DNA from 4 places in the Streptomyces sp. OZ13 genome. Region 4 is predicted to be linked to each of the others. Evidence: riboswitches for the same ligand, from Rfam matches in the RefSeq annotation. Region 4 holds a riboswitch; each other region holds the start of a gene.

Region 1 (3,907 bases), on a different contig from region 4:
GGTTCGTCCGCGTGTTGCCCATGGCGATGATCGTCGGCGGGGTGGTCTTCGACGTTCTGACCCCGCCCCGGTTCACCGCCGTACCTCTCTATGCGGCCGCCCCGCTCGTCGCGGCGCCTGTCCTGTCATGGATGGCGACCCTGCTGACCGGGATCGCCGCGGTTCTGGCGCTGAGCGTCCTCCATGCCGTCAACAGAAGCTTCTGGCAGATCACGGTCCTCACCGAGACGACCACGGTGGTCACCGTCGTCGCACTTGCGCTGTTCATCAACATCCTCGTGCGGCGCAGCGGTGAGCGGCTCGCCTCGGCCCGGGTGATCGCCGAGACCGCGCAGCGGGCCGTCCTGCCCGCGCCGGCCGACCGGATCGGCGGTCTGTACATCGCCGCCCGGTACGAGGCGGCGCAGGCGGGCGCGTTCATCGGCGGTGACCTCTTCGCGGTGCAGGACACCCCTCACGGCGTGCGCCTCCTCGTCGGCGATGTGCGGGGCAAAGGGCTGGGGGCGGTGGGGACCGTGGCCGTGCTCATCGGCGCCTTCCGCGAGGCCGCGGAGCAGGAGCACTCGCTGGAGGGCGTGGCGCAGCGGTTGGAGCGGGCGCTCAAGCGGGAAGGCACCAGGCGGGAGGGGCTGGACGCCGTGGAGGGGTTCACCACCGCCGTTCTGGGCGAGATCCCGCGCGGCCGGGCCCTGGTGCGCCTGGTGAACCGGGGGCATCCCGAGCCCTTGGTGCTGCACGCCGACGGCGCTCTGGACGTCCTCGGGCCGGCGCAGGCCGCGCTGCCGCTGGGGATGGGCGACCTGGCGGCGTGGCCGGACCGGGCGGACGAGTACCCGCTGCCCGACGGGGCGACGCTGCTGCTCTACACGGACGGGGTGACGGAGGCGCGGGACGCTCGCGGCGTCTTCTACGACCCGGTGGAACGGCTCGCGGGGCGTCTCTTCCCGGGGCCGGCGGAGCTGCTGGACGCGCTCGTCGACGACGTACGGCGGTACACCGGCGGCGGTTCGAGCGACGACATGGCGCTGCTGGCGGTCGGCAGGCCTGCGGAAGGGCAGCCGGAACGACGCAGGACGGTGCCGGTGGTTCCGCCGGAGCCGGACGGCCGCGGCAGGCCCGCGTGACATCACGGCCCTGATACGGGTGGTGCGCACGCTCCGTAGTCGAAGGGGAGCCGTCCGCATAACATTTGATACACCGTCAGAACTGTGACTGCCTCTGGCGTTTGATCAACTCGCCCGGTTCCGGCCGACTCTGTCCGGGTAAGTCCCGGGCGAAGTCGTTAATGATCACCCGGAACAGCTTGGAATCCGGCCCCGGCGTCTATTAACGTTCGATAACGCAGTGCGGTCGTCCCAGCCGTCGCAGAGGCGGCGCCGTGCGCACGTGCCGAATCCCGTAAGGGAACCGGGGAACCACTAATTGGGGTGAATCGGTCACCCTTTGCCGCTCTGTCCGCGGTCGAGGGCGCCCGTAGGAGACCTTCCTGCTCCGAACCCGTCAGCTAACCCGGTAGGCGAGAAGGAAGGAAAGGAGTACGCCTTCGTGGCGTCCAACATGCCTGCCCCCGAGGCCCGCTTCGCGTCCGAACGTTTCAGTACCGACGCCCCCGAGCGGACTTGGGAGGAGTGGAACCCCACAGAGGACTCCGTCCGCCCCGTGCGCGGCCGGCACCGTGTCATCAAGCAGCGCGGCGGAATCGCCCGCAGCTCCACGGTGCTCGGAGTCGGCGTCATCGCCGCGGTCGGCGCGGGTGGCATAGCCACCGCGCAGGACAAGCCGGCGGTCTCCATCTCCCTTCCCGATTCCATCGCGGACAAGCTTCCCGACGCGAAGTCGCTTCCCGGCGTGGGATCCCTGATCTCCGACTCGGACGACTCCGACGGCGATGTGCACGCCGCGCCGCTCACCGCCGCGACCACGGTCGCCGACAGCGGCGCCGGCCAGGCTCAGGCCGCCGGCTCCGGCGAGGCCCTGCGCGCCCGGATCCTCCAGCAGGCCGAGCAGCAGCAGGCAGAGGCCGACGCCGAGGCGAAGGCGGCCGCGGAGGCGCTTGCCGCCGAGCAGGCGGCGGCCGCAGCCGAGAAGCAGCAGAGCGCGGCCGAGGCCAAGGCCGCCGAGGAGAAGCGCAAGGCGGAGGAGGCCGCGCGTGCGGCGGCGGAGGCGGCGCGTCTCGCCGAGCTCGCCCGCAGCTTCTCCCTTCCGACCTCCTCCTACACGATCACCTCCACCTACGGTGAGTCCGGCGCGATGTGGTCCTCCGGCCAGCACACCGGCCTGGACTTCGCGGCACCGACCGGGACCCCGGTCAAGGCGGTGCACGGCGGCACGGTCAAGTCCGCAGGCTGGTCCGGTTCCTACGGCTACCGCATCGTCCTCGAACTCGAGGACGGCACCGAGGTCCTGTACGCCCACCTCTCCTCGATGACGGCGAGCGCGGGCCAGCAGGTGTCCACCGGCGAGACGATCGGGCGCGTCGGCGCGACCGGTAACGTCACCGGCCCGCACCTGCACCTCGAGGTGCACACCGCCGGCGGCGCGGGCATCGACCCGATGGCGTGGCTGCGCGGCAAGGGCCTCACGCTCTGATCCCTGCCCGGTACGGGTCGCGGTAAGTCCCGTACCGGGCACATCCATGTCTCCGGAGCCCTGGCGCACACCCCCCGACGCCAGGGCTGCCGGAATAGCCGGTACGGGCACGGCCGTTGATCACCGCATGACCTCTCTGCGCACCCTCGGTTCCTCCGGCCTGACCGTCTTCCCGCTCGCTCTCGGCGGCAACGTCTTCGGCTGGACGGCCGACGAGGCGCGGACCTTCGCGGTCCTCGACGCGTACACCGCCGCGGGCGGCAACTTCGTCGACACAGCCGACAGCTACTCCTCGTGGGCCCCCGGGAACGAGGGCGGCGAGTCGGAGACCCTCATCGGCAAGTGGCTCGCGGCCCGCGGCAACCGCTCCGAAGTCGTCGTCGCCACCAAGGTCGGCGCCCACCCCCGCCACAAGGGTCTCTCCGCCACCACGCTCAAGGCGGCTGCGGAGGAGTCGCTCACCCGGCTGGGCACCGACCACATCGACCTCTACTACACCCACTTCGACGACCCGTCCGTGCCCGTCGAGGAGATCATCACCGCCCTCGACCAGCTGGTGAAGGACGGCAAGGTGCGCGCGATCGCCGCCTCCAACATCAGCGCCGAACGGCTCCGGGCGTCCCTGGACTTCTCCGAGCGGGAGGGCCTCGCCCGCTATGTGGCGCTGCAGCCCCACTACAACCTGGTCTCACGCCGCACCTACGAGGGCGAACTCCAGGACACCGCCGCCCGCGCCGGCCTCGCCGCCGTCCCCTACTACGCGCTCGCGTCGGGCTTCCTCACCGGCAAGTACCGGCCCGGCACCACGGTGGACAGTGCCAGGGCCCAAGGAGCCTCCAAGCACCTCGAGTCGGAGCGAGGGCTGAAGGTCCTCGACGTGCTCGACAGGATCGCGCAGGCCCGTGGCGCGGAGATCGCGACCGTCGCACTGGCGTGGCTGGCCGCGCAGCCGACCGTGGCCGCGCCGATCGCGTCGGCCCGTACGGTCGAGCAGGTGCCGGCCCTGGTGGCGGCGGCGGACCTGGCCCTGACGGAGGGCGAGCTGGCCGAGCTGACCGCCGCGTCCGCCTGAGACCGCACCGGCGCGGGCTCAGTAGCGGTAGGGGTTGTAGCCGCTGTAGTCGCGGTGCGGCGGCGGCAGCGGCATCCGGGCCGTCGCCTGGGCGGCGTACGCCAGCGAAGGGCCCGCCACCTCCCTGCGCTGCCACAGATGGTGCAGCAGCTCCTGCTCGCGCTCCACGAAATCCGGGCCCGCAGCGCCCCGGTGGGCCCGGTGACGCAGGAAGGCGAGCGTCGTCGCGAACGCCTCGTACTCCGA
Region 2 (3,907 bases), on a different contig from region 4:
GGCAGGATCGATCTGGGAGTCCTCGCCCGCACCGACCAGGTGTGGACGTCGGACAACACCGACCCGCTGGACCGGCTCACCGTCCAGCACGGCTTCAGCCAGCTGCACCCGGCCCGGGTCATGGCGGCATGGGTCACCGACAGCCCCAACGTCCAGCTCAACGGTCGCCGCAGCAGTCTGCGCTTCCGGTTCGTGAGCGCCATGGCCGGCGTGCTGGGCGTCGGGGGAGACCTCTCGGCCTGGAGCGAGGCGGAGCTGGCGGAGGCGCGCGACTGGGTCCGGCTCTACAAGGAGATCAGGCCGGTGGTCCAGCACGGCGAGCTGTACCGGCTGCGGACCCCGCAGGGCGGTCTCAGCGCCGTGCAGTACGTACGGGGCGACGAGACGGTGGTGCTCGCGCTGCTCCAGGCCCAGCGCTACGGCGAGCGGCCGCCGGCGCTCCGGCTGCGCGGCGTCGAGGCGACGGCGGCCTACGTGTGTGCGGACACCGGAGCGGTCCACCAGGGCGGGGTGCTGCTTCACCACGGAATTCACACCGGACTGAAGGGCGATCTCGACGCCACTGTGATCCGGCTCCGGCGGATGTGATCCACCGGTTCCAATTCGCCTTACGCGCAAGCGAGCAGGGGAATTGCGAAAGGGGGCCGGCCGGCCGGTGGCGCGGAAACGGGCGGAGCGCAGAAGGCGCGGGGGGCGATGGGAGGGAGCCCCGGTCCGGGGAGCCGGAAGTGACAGGTGTCACGGCTTCAGTCGCCGGACGGCGAAGTGGGGCAAGGGTGGCGGGATTTGATGGGCAAGTGCGGGATTAGGTGGCTAAATGATCCTTCTGTCCGAATTGGATGGTTGCGCATAACGTGCCCCGTAAGAAGGGGAGATGGTCGCCGGCCCGTGAGCAGCGTCATATCCGTGACGTTCTGTGGCCGTGGCGCTGATGTGAATTCCTTGGTCGGCAAGGCGATTGGCCGCCCCTTGTCGACGGAGGGTGACCGGGAATCCGCGAGGGCGGGGCGCCGGTCATTGATCGTGGAAAATCGTGGCTTGTCCCGCGCTGCCCGACTCGCCTACGGTCACGCTCAATCCGGACGGACCGCCTAATCCTGCCGCCGCCCGGAATTCGAACCTATCCACGCGTGGCAGGAGCGGGGGACCCAGGTAGTACGCCGTATCCGGACAATCCGGACGGCTTGGGGTGAAGTAGCACCAAGTGTGCGACCGGGCATCTCCAGCCCGAACCCGACAGCTCACCTCGCAGGCGCCGGAGAGGAATGCGCCATGCCCGCGAAGGGTAAGCACCGCCGTCCCAAGACCAACCCGATCACCCGCGGCTTCGTCGTCGCCGGTACGGGTGGCGCCGCCATCGCGCTCCCGCTGTTCGGCGCCACCACGGCCAATGCCGCCCCGGCGGCGGCCCCGGCCCCAGCGGAGAAGGCCGCCGCCGCGGCCCCGGCCTCCGCACCCGCGGCGGCCCCGGCCGCCAAGAAGGCACCGAAGACCTACACGGTCGTCGCCGGGGACTACCTGTCGAAGATCGCCGACGAGCAGGACGTCCGCGGCGGCTGGAAGCAGCTCTTCAACGACAACCGCCGTGTCATCGGTGCCGACCCGTCGCTGATCCACCCGGGTCTGGAGCTGACGATCGGCGCGAAGAACAAGGCGACGAACGACCCGGAGCCCCGCTCCGAGTCCCAGTCCCGCCCGTCGCGCGACGACTCGCGGTCCGCCGCGCCGGAGGCCGAGGCGCCGAAGGCCGAGGCCCCCGCCAAGGAGGCCGCGACCACTGCGTCCGGTTCCGGCTTCAGCGCCCCCGTCGACGCGGGCGTCACCACCCCGTACCGGGCGTCCGGTGCCATGTGGTCCAGCGGTTACCACACCGGTGTCGACTTCGCCGCCCCCACCGGCAGCTCCGTCAAGGCCATCGGCGCGGGTACCGTCGTCTCCGCCGGCTGGGGCGGCGCCTACGGCAACGAGGTCGTCATCCAGCACACGGACGGGACCTACTCCCAGTACGCCCACCTCTCCTCGCTCGCCGTCTCCAGCGGGCAGTCGGTGACCGGTGGTCAGCAGATCGGACTGTCGGGTTCGACCGGCAACTCCTCCGGTCCGCACCTGCACTTCGAGGTCCGCACCGGCTCCTCGTACGGTTCGGACATCGACCCGCTGGCCTACCTGCGTGAGCACGGCGTCTCCCTCTGAGCCGTCCGGTCGCACCCGGTCCACCGGTGAGTCCCCGTTCCGCATCAGGCGGAGCGGGGGCTTCCGCGTATTCCGGCCCGGCCGGAATTTGACGGGTGGTAAAGATCACGGCGCGTCAACCCCTCCTTACGGTCGCGTAGGTCACATCAGTGAAGGAAAGATGTGCTCCCGTGGCAGACGATTCGAGAACAGAGAACAGTGGCGTATTCGGGTCGTACGCGGCGATCGGTGACAGCTTCACCGAGGGCGTGGGGGACCCGGGGCCCGACGGGAGATTCGTCGGATGGGCGGACCGGTTCGCCGTCCTGCTCGCCGACCGGATGCCGGAGCACTCCTTCCGGTACGCCAACCTCGCCGTACGCGGCCGCCTCCTCGACCAGATCGTCGAGGAGCAGGTGCCGAGGGCGCGCGAGCTCGCGCCGGACCTGGTGACCTTCTGCGCCGGCGGCAACGACATCATCCGGCCCGGCTCCGACCCCGACGACGTCGCGGAACGCTTCGAACGCGCGGTGGCCGACCTCGCCGGCTCGGTCGGCACCGTCATGGTGACCACCGGCTTCGACACCCGGGACGTGCCGGTCCTGCGGCATCTGCGCGGCAAGATCGCCACGTACACCGCCCACGTACGGGCCATCGCCGACCGCTACGACTGCCCCGTGCTGGACCTGTGGTCGCTCAAGTCCGTCCAGGACCGGCGGGCTTGGGACGCCGACCGGCTCCACCTGTCGCCCGAGGGGCACACCAGGGTCGCGCTGCGCGCCGCTCAGGTCCTCGGGATCGAGGTGCCCGCCGACCCCGACCAGCCGTGGCCGCCGCTGCCCCCGCGAGGGACGCTCGAGGTGCGCCGGGACGACATCCAGTGGGCGCGCGAGTATCTGGTGCCCTGGATCGGGCGGCGGCTCCGCGGCGAGAGCTCCGGCGATCATGTGGAGGCCAAGCGCCCCGACCTGCTGCCACTCTGAGGCGCACGGCGGTCCGGGGCCCGGATCGCCGAGGCGGCGCCGGTGTGGCGGACCGCCCGGCAACCGCCGGACTTCTGCCCCGCCCAGGACGACGTCGGCGGCCCGGGCGCCGGGCCCGGCCCTGCTGGTCCCTGGTCGCCTCGCCACCCTCGCGTTCACCGGCATGGGCCGTCCGGAGCGTGCCGCGCACCCACTGAGGGGAGGGCCCGCGCGGCCGGTCGCCAGGTGCGGCACCGCGAGCACCGCCACGGCAGCGGCCGTGTGCGTGAACCCCGGCCGCCCACCCCCGTAGCAGCGTCCCGTGCGGGGCCCGGACGGTGTGACGTCCGGGCCCCGCACGGGACGGGAGCATCAGCGCTTCATGAGGGCGAAGACTCCCCAGCCGAGATACTCACGTGTGCAGCGCGCGTAGCGGGCGGGCTCGTTGGTGAGTTCCTCCCGTACCTCGGGGGCCAGTTCGTCGTCCGGGTTCCGGTCGAGCCAGCGGCGCAGGTTGAGCCACTGGGCCGCGGCGTACCGGTCCCAGCTGTCCTGGTCGGCCAGCATCATCTCCACGACGTCGTACCCGAGATCCTGGAACTGCCCGATCAGGTCCGGGAGCCGCAGGAAATCGGCGATGCCGGTGGCGTGGCAGCCCTTGGCGGTCTCCTCGTCCGGAGGGGTCCGCCGCCAGTACGGCTCGCCGATCAGCATCAGGCCGCCGGGACGGAGGCTGCGGCCGAGCAGCTCTGCCGTTCCGGCGACGCCGTTCC
Region 3 (3,907 bases), on a different contig from region 4:
AGGGGCCGGCTGTCCGTATTCAGCCAGGCCAGGAAGCTGCACGGCAGGGAGTTGCCTGGCACCGCCGGGCGCGCGTGCCGGGTGGCGGGGCGCGCCCCGCGCGGTTCCCGCAGAGCTGTGACCTGCGCCTTTCGGCCGCACAGCCGTTGTGCTCGGCCCGCCGGCGGTGTGTTCGCACCGCACACCGCCGACATCGGCGCGGACACATCAACGCGCCATCGTCCGCCGGAGCCGTCGCCTCCACGGTGGCACACGGCACCTCGGGAGCCGCTCGAGAGCCGCTCGAGCCGGGCGCCCGGCGGCCGTGTCCACGGTTCCGGGGGAGCAGGCCGGTCGCTTCCCGTCCGAGCCCGGTCGCTTCCCGCCGGTGCCGCTCGCGTCGGCCTCCCGGTGCCGCGCGGGCTCCTCCCTGCCGCCCGGCACCCTCATCTCACCGGCGAACAGGACCACGGGCAAGGGCCACGTGCGGGGCGCGTACAAGGCACGTGCGGGCGGGCACGCCGTCTCGGGCGGCACGCGCGGCGCTGCGGCACGTGCGGGGCACGCTCGTTTCGTGCGGCACGTGCGGCACGTGCGGCCGGTTCCGGACACGGCCACGGGCCGGTGCCCGGAACGCCGTGGGGCGTCCCGGGCACCGGCCCGTCAGGTCTGGTCGGCCGGTCGGCCGCCGCGCGGGTCCCGTCAGTAGGGGCCGTTCACGTTGTCGATCGAGCCGTACCGGTCGGCGGCGTAGTTGCACGCGGCGGTGATGTTGGCGACCGGGTCGTACAGGTCGAAGGACGTGCCCTCGACGTGGTAGGCGTCGAAGGTGGGCTGGATGACCTGGAGCAGGCCCTTGGAGGGCGTGCCGTTGACGGCGTTGATGTCCCAGTTGTTGATGGCCAGCGGGTTGCCGGAGGACTCACGCATGATGTTGCGGTGGATGCCTTCGTAGCTTCCCGGGATGCCGTGCTGGGCCATGATGTCCAGCGACTCGCGGATCCAGCCGTCGAGGTTGTTGGCGTAGGCCGGCTTCGCGGGGGCCGCGGCGGCCTGGACCGCCGGGGCGCTCGTGCGCTCGGAGCGGTCCGCGCGGGCGGTGTCGGCGGCGCGCTCGGACGTCTCGGCCTCTTCCGTGGCCTTCGGAGCGGCCTTCTCCTTGGCCTGCGGCTTCGCCTTCGGCTCGGCCTCGGCCTCGGCCTTGGCGCCGATCGTCAGCTGGAGACCGGGGTGAATCAGCGCCGGGTCCGCTCCGACGGCCTTCCGGTTGTCCTTGTAGAGCTGCTTCCAGCCGCCGTTCAGAGAATGCTCTTCGGCGATCTTGTAAAGCGAGTCACCGGCGACCACGGAATACGTGACGGTGCCGGCCTTCTGCGCGACGGCCTGCGCGGCCGCGGCGAAGGTCGTGGCGGGAGCGACGGTCCGCTCCACCACGGCGGGGGCCGCCGCGGGTGCCGCCTGAGCAGCGGTGCCGCCGATGAGCGGCAGGGCGAGCGCGGCGCCGCCCGTGCCGGCTGCGACGAATCCACGGGTCAGCGAACGGGACTTGGGACGACGGTGCTTACCCTTTGCGGGCATGGCGAATTCCTCTCCGTCGCCTGCGAGGTGAGCTGTCGGGTTCGGGCTGGAGATGCCCGGCCGCAGGTGAATGCGGCTTAACCCCGAGCCGTTCCGGATTCCGGTACGGCGACTTACCTGGTTCCCCCGCTCCTGCCGTACGTGAAGTGAGTGCGGTTGCGGATTCCGGACGGCGGCAGGATTCGGCGGTCCACCCGGATTGACGGTGACCGTAAGCGAGAGCGTCCCCGGGAAACAAGTGCCGAATTCCACATCACAATCCGAATGGGGCTTCCTCGCGCGGATTTTCAATTTGTCAGTTCCGCGTCAAAGAACTCAAAGCCCTTACCGGGAAAGGGAAGCACCTCTTCCGGCATCCTCGCCACGGTGACCGGCCGGGTGACCGACATCACGGGCTCCCTGTGCAACCATCCTGACCGCCATAGCCCTACAAGAACGCCAACTCACAACAACAAGGCCCAATTAGACTTAACGAGCAAGACGGTAAAACAAGCCATATAGGACATCCGGTGCCGAACGTGCCCTCCAGAAGGGGCCGATCGGCCACGGGTCCCGGCCGCCACATCCGCCGACCGGGACCCGGGCCTCGCGTCCTCAGCCCCCTGTGGTGCAGGTCTCACCGCCCGAGGTGAAGGCGGCCGGTGCGGTGTTGCGGCCCGACCAGCTGCCGGTGAATCCGAAGGACACCGACGCGCCCGCGGCCACCTTGCCGTTCCAGGAGACGTTCTCGGCCGTCACCTCGGCGCCGCTCTGGCGGTGGGCGGCGTTCCACATCTGGCCGACCGTCTGCCCGTCGGGGAAGCTCCACCGCAGCTGCCAGCCGTCCAGGGCGGCGCTGCCCGAATTGGTCAGCGTGACATCGGCCTGGAAGCCGCCGGACCACTGGTTGGTGATCTTGTAGGCGACCGAGCATCGCGCGTCCCCCGGCGGGTCCGGGTCGGGGTCGGGCCCCGGACCGGGGTCGGTGCCGCCACCGTCCGACGACTCGCCGTACTGGATGCCGCGCCCGTTGGTCGACACGTACACCCGCCCGTAGACCCGCGGGTCGCCGGTGATCGAGGCGCCGGTCCAGCCCCACTGGTGCGCGTCGTCGTTGATCCGCGTCCAGTCGGCGCCGCCGTTCGTGGACCGGAAGATGCCGCGCACCCCGCCGATCTTCGCGCTGACGAAGATCGTCTGGTACGAGGCGCCGGGAGCCGCCTTGCCGAAGCCCACGGCGTCCGCCTGCTCGACCCCCTCGACCTTCCGGAAGGTCACGCCCGAGTCGGTCGAGTGCCACAGTCCGTACGTCCCTGAGGCCGTGCCGCCCGCGAGCCACACGTCGCCCTCCACGCCGGGCACGGCCTTGAAGCGGACGTTGCCCTCCTGCGGCAGACCGCTCGACGCCCTCGCGGTGAACGTGGCGCCGCCGTCCTGCGACACGTAGAAGGTGCCGGCCTTGTACCCGTAGAACTTCTTCGGGTTCTTACGGTCCGACTCCACCGTCGCGCCGGCGGGGATCCCGGTGGACGCCTTCCACGAGCTGCCGTACCCGGTGGTGTGGTGCACGCCGGTGCCGTCCGGGCTCCAGACGAAGCCGCTGCCGTCCGCGGCGGCGGCGACCGTTCCTCCGCCCGTCACGCCGGCAGGCTGCGAGGCCTGGAACCAGTTGGCCCCGTTGTCCGTGGAGAAGCCGATGTGCGGGGCGGCGTCGGCGTTTCCGACCCGTACGACCGTGGCGGGCGCCGCCTCCGCGAAGTCCAGGCTCGTGGTCGACGAGAGGTTCGGGGAGGTGAACATCAGAGGCGGCACGGCGCCGAGGTCGGTGTGCCGGAAGCCGCCGATGTCACCGAGGGCGCTCAGCAGCGGCGCGCCCGACGGCGGGCTCACCAGGTCGTTGACGGCCGTCTCCTCGAGCCCCTTCACCATGGGCGTGATGGTGATCCGTCCGCCGGAGTCCCAGGTCCGCAGGTTCTCCGTGCCGTAGATCGTGGCTCCCGTGCCGTACATCATCCGGTCCGAGTCGAACGGGTCGATCTCCAGGGCCTCCGTCATCCAGCCCAGCTTGGGCGTGACCTCGGGAGGGGAGGGGTTCGCGCCCCAGGAGAGCCAGGGCACGGACGAGATGTCCTGCGTGTAGCGGAAGGAGCGGTCGGGGTAGCTGGTGTAGTCCCAGGCCCTGGTCCAGGTCTCACCGCTGTCCGTGGAACGGAAGATCTGCGTGTCGGGCCACCAGGAGCTGTAGGCCGTGGCCATCAGGGTGCCGGGCCGCTGCCGGTCGACGCTCAGCCCGCTGAAGCCGGAGTAGGTGTCGGCCTCGGCGGTCGGGCTGGTGTCCTTCCACTCGCCGGTCGCCGTGTCGTAGCGCGCG
Region 4 (3,907 bases):
GGTCGCGGGCCGCGCCGACGAACTGTGCCGCTACGCGGTGCTGTTCGGCGACCCGCAGCTGGCGCTCACCGCCGTCCAGCGGGTGCTCGACGTCACCGCGGAGGAGGTGCAGGCGGTCGCCAAGGCCCGGCTGCACCCGGAGAACAGGGCGGTGCTGGTCTACGAACCGGTCGCCGAAGAAGAGACCGAAGCGGCCGACGGAAACGAGCAGGAGGGGACGGACCAGTGAGCGACGCTGCCGTGACCATGGACTTCCACCCGCAGCCGACCCCGGGCACCGCCCGGCCCTGGGCCTTCCCGGCCCCCGACCGCGGCACGCTGGACAACGGACTGACGGTGCTGCGCTGCCACCGTCCCGGCCAGCAGGTCGTGGCCGTCGAGATCTCGCTCGACGCTCCGCTGGACGCCGAGCCGGAGGGTCTCGACGGCGTCGCCACGATCATGGCGCGCGCCCTGTCGGAGGGCACGGACAAGCACTCCGCGGAGGAGTTCGCCGCGGAACTGGAGCGTTGCGGCGCCACCCTGGACGCGCACGCCGACCACCCCGGCGTCCGGGTCTCCCTCGAAGTGCCGGTCTCCCGGCTGCACAAGGCGCTCGGGCTGCTCTCCGAGGCACTGATCGCCCCCGCCTTCGAGGCCGGCGAGGTCGAGCGGCTGGTCCGCAACCGCCTCGACGAGATCCCGCACGAGACGGCGAACCCGGGCCGCCGGGCCGCCAAGCAGCTCTCCAAGGAGCTCTTCCCGGCCGAGCTGCGTGTCTCCCGGCCGCGCCAGGGCACGGAGGAGACGGTCGAGCGGATCGACGCGGCCGCCGTACGCGCCTTCTACGAGGCGCATGTACGGCCCGCCACCGCCACCGCGGTGATCGTCGGCGACCTCACCGGCATCGACCTGGACGCCGTCCTCGGCGACACGCTCGGGGCGTGGACGGGCGACAAGGCGGACCCGCGCCCGGTGCCCGCGATCACCGCCGACGACACCGGCCGTGTGGTCATCGTCGACCGCCCCGGTGCGGTGCAGACGCAGCTCCTCATCGGCCGCGTCGGCGGCGACCGCCACGACCGTGTCTGGCCCGCCCAGGTGCTCGGCACGTACTGCCTCGGCGGCACGCTGACCTCCCGCCTCGACCGGGTGCTGCGCGAGGAGAAGGGCTACACCTACGGTGTGCGCGCCTTCGGCCAGGTGCTGCGCTCCGCTCCGGACGGCTCCGGCGCCTCGATGCTCGCCATCAGCGGCTCCGTGGACACGCCCAACACCGGTCCGGCGCTCGATGACCTGTGGAAGGTGCTCCGTACGCTCGCTGCCGAGGGGCTCACGGACGCCGAGCGGGACGTCGCCGTGCAGAACCTGGTGGGCGTCGCCCCGCTGAAGTACGAGACGGCGGCGTCCGTGGCGGCCACGCTGGCCGACCAGGTCGAGCAGCACCTCCCGGACGACTACCAGGCACAGATGTACCTGCGTCTGGCGGAGACGGGCACGGTGGAGGCGACCGCGGCGGTCGTCAACGCCTTCCCGGTCGACCGGCTGGTGACGGTGCTCGTCGGCGACGCGTCGCAGATCGAGGAGCCGGTGAAGGCCCTCGGCATCGGTGAAGTGAGGGTCGTCACGGGCTGATCGGACGCCCCCCGGCGAGGACGACTCAAAAACGCGCATTGCGCGCGAACGGAACCCCGGCTTCGAATCGTTTGCCGGGGTTCCGTTCTATGTCCGATTTGCAGGACTGAGTGCCTGTCTGCCCTGTGGCATGCGCTACAAAACGGGCTGTCTGTTTGGTGATTGACGAACGGGTTGCCTAGCGTCGGTCCGGCTGTCCGCCTGGAGATCGTCGCGCCCGCGGCATCGGGCAGCCATCGCCGAGTCCCCGTCAGGCGCGAGCCTGGGGAGCCGGGGACCCACGTAGTCCCTGGGGTGAATCGGCCCTCCTTCGCCCGCGCGGAGGGGGCCGTAGGAGACCTTCCTGCTCCGAACCCGTCAGCTAACCCGGTAGGCGAGAAGGAAGGAAAGGACCAGCCTCTTCATGGCGTTCACCCGTGCCACCGGGAAGCATCGTGCCCCGAGCCGCCTGACGCGCAGGAGCGCGAACCTGGCCGGCGTCGCCGCCCTCGCCACCACCGGCGTCATCGGAACCCTCGCCTCCCCGGCGCTCGCCGCCGACACCGAGGCCCCCTCCGTCGAGGACACCGGCCTCACCCAGATCGTCTCCATGGGGTCGCTCGCCGACGAGATAGCCGACCAGGCCGCCGCCCAGGAGAGGGAGGCCCAGGAGGCCGCCGCCAAGGCCAGGGCGCAGGCGAAGGCCGAGGCCGAGGCGAAGGCGGAAGCCAGGCGCAAGGCCGAGGCGCGCGCCAAGGAGGCCCGCGAGGCCAAGGAGCGCGCCGCCCGCGAGGCCGAGCGCAAGCGGCTGAACTCCTTCCGGCTCCCGATCGCCGGTTCGTACGTGACCACCGGTTACCAGACCGGCGGAGCCCTCTGGTCCTCCGGCAGCCACTCCGGCGTCGACTTCCGCGCCGCCTCCGGCAGTTCCGTCGTGTCCGTCGGCTCCGGCACCGTCGTCGAGGCGGGCTGGGGCGGCGCGTACGGCAACAACGTCGTCATCCGGATGAACGACGGCACGTACACCCAGTACGGCCACCTGTCGTCCATCGGCGTCTCCGTCGGCCAGCAGGTCGCCCCCGGCCAGCAGATCGGCCTGTCCGGCTCGACCGGCAACTCGACCGGGCCGCACCTGCACTTCGAGGCCCGGACCACCGCCGAGTACGGCTCCGACATCGACCCGGTCGCCTACCTGCGCTCGCACGGCGTCGACGTCTGACCCTCGACCGCCCCCGGGCCCGCGCTCACCGTTCCGGCGCCCGGGCCGTGTTCGGCCCCACGTCCGGCGCCCGCGCCGCAGCCGCGCCCGGGCCGCACTCGTGGCGCCGTCCCGGCGCCCGAGACCCCCGTTCGGCGCGCGACCCGGCCGTCACGGATCCGCGGCCGCATGCTGCCGCGGATCCGTGACGGCCGGGTCGCGCCCACCGTCCGGCGCCCCGCGCTTCGTCTTCGAAGGCCCCCGGCTTCGCCGGGGGCCTTCTGCGCATTCCGCGGCGTTTCGGCCATTGAGTGATTGCCGTCTCCGTCAAGAGACTTCCATGGTTTTCACCCTGGCGTCGGAAAACCGCGTTCATTGCAATAGAGTCACGGGAACACGCGTCAATCGGCTGCGTTTCGCTCGGATCAATGCGGAGGTTCGGTCATGCGTATTCCCGCGCACTCGGTATGCACGGCGATCCGCGACGACATCGTCTCCGGGGTCCACGAGCGCGGCAGCCGGCTCACGGAGGAACACCTGGCACGCCGCTACGGCGTCTCCCGCGTCCCGGTGCGCGAGGCGCTGCGCACCCTGGAGTCGGAGGGCTTCGTCGTGACCCGCCGGCACGCCGGCGCCTGTGTGGCGGAGCCGACGGAGCAGGAGGCCGCCGACCTCCTGGAGATCCGTATGCTGCTGGAGCCGCTGGGCGCGGCGCGCGCCGCGCAGCGCCGCACGGAAGCGCATCTGCGGGTGCTGCGCGGCCTGGTGAGACTCGGTCAGGAGCGGGCGCGCCGGGGACAGGGCGAGGACTTGCGCTCGCTCGGCTCCTGGTTCCACGAGACGCTCGCGCAGTCCTGCGACAGTCCCGGGCTGACCGCGCTGCTGACCCAGTTGCGGCACAAGATCGCCTGGATGTACTCGGTGGAGCAGCCTCTCGCCCCGGTCGAGTCATGGGCGGAGCACGGCGCGATCGTCGACGCCGTGGCGCGCGGTGACGCGGAGCGGGCGCGCGCGCTGACGGCCGCGCACGCCGAGCGTGCCGCCGCGGCGCACCGGTTGCGCCGCACCGTGCGGGTGAGGACTTCGCAACATGCCGTAAACACCACGAGCGGCCGG

The links. A riboswitch is a leader RNA that binds a small molecule or an ion and turns the genes downstream of it on or off. The one in region 4 is predicted to bind cyclic di-AMP.
Region 1: linked by a shared signal. The riboswitch ahead of ACTMTU_RS10305 (M23 family metallopeptidase) and the one ahead of ACTMTU_RS30405 (M23 family metallopeptidase) in region 4 are both predicted to bind cyclic di-AMP.
Region 2: linked by a shared signal. The riboswitch ahead of ACTMTU_RS03845 (M23 family metallopeptidase) and the one ahead of ACTMTU_RS30405 (M23 family metallopeptidase) in region 4 are both predicted to bind cyclic di-AMP.
Region 3: linked by a shared signal. The riboswitch ahead of ACTMTU_RS19510 (transglycosylase SLT domain-containing protein) and the one ahead of ACTMTU_RS30405 (M23 family metallopeptidase) in region 4 are both predicted to bind cyclic di-AMP.

What each region holds. Positions count from the first base shown of each region.
Region 1 is NZ_JBQHCZ010000004.1:17,328-21,234, reverse strand. It holds gene ACTMTU_RS10310 (PP2C family protein-serine/threonine phosphatase) at 21-1,124, shown strand; cyclic di-AMP (ydaO/yuaA leader) riboswitch at 1,378-1,534, shown strand; gene ACTMTU_RS10305 (M23 family metallopeptidase) at 1,546-2,589, shown strand; gene ACTMTU_RS10300 (aldo/keto reductase) at 2,717-3,661, shown strand; gene ACTMTU_RS10295 (PrsW family intramembrane metalloprotease) at 3,680-3,907, opposite strand, start outside.
Region 2 is NZ_JBQHCZ010000002.1:33,737-37,643, forward strand. It holds gene ACTMTU_RS03840 (alpha-galactosidase) at 1-588, shown strand, start outside; cyclic di-AMP (ydaO/yuaA leader) riboswitch at 1,095-1,270, shown strand; gene ACTMTU_RS03845 (M23 family metallopeptidase) at 1,273-2,193, shown strand; gene ACTMTU_RS03850 (SGNH/GDSL hydrolase family protein) at 2,364-3,155, shown strand; gene ACTMTU_RS03855 (SAM-dependent methyltransferase) at 3,507-3,907, opposite strand, start outside.
Region 3 is NZ_JBQHCZ010000008.1:54,779-58,685, reverse strand. It holds gene ACTMTU_RS19510 (transglycosylase SLT domain-containing protein) at 682-1,557, opposite strand; cyclic di-AMP (ydaO/yuaA leader) riboswitch at 1,560-1,720, opposite strand; gene ACTMTU_RS19505 (cellulose binding domain-containing protein) at 2,152-3,907, opposite strand, start outside.
Region 4 is NZ_JBQHCZ010000018.1:44,951-48,857, reverse strand. It holds gene ACTMTU_RS30415 (M16 family metallopeptidase) at 1-229, shown strand, start outside; gene ACTMTU_RS30410 (M16 family metallopeptidase) at 226-1,614, shown strand; cyclic di-AMP (ydaO/yuaA leader) riboswitch at 1,842-2,004, shown strand; gene ACTMTU_RS30405 (M23 family metallopeptidase) at 2,018-2,812, shown strand; gene ACTMTU_RS30400 (GntR family transcriptional regulator) at 3,236-3,907, shown strand, end outside.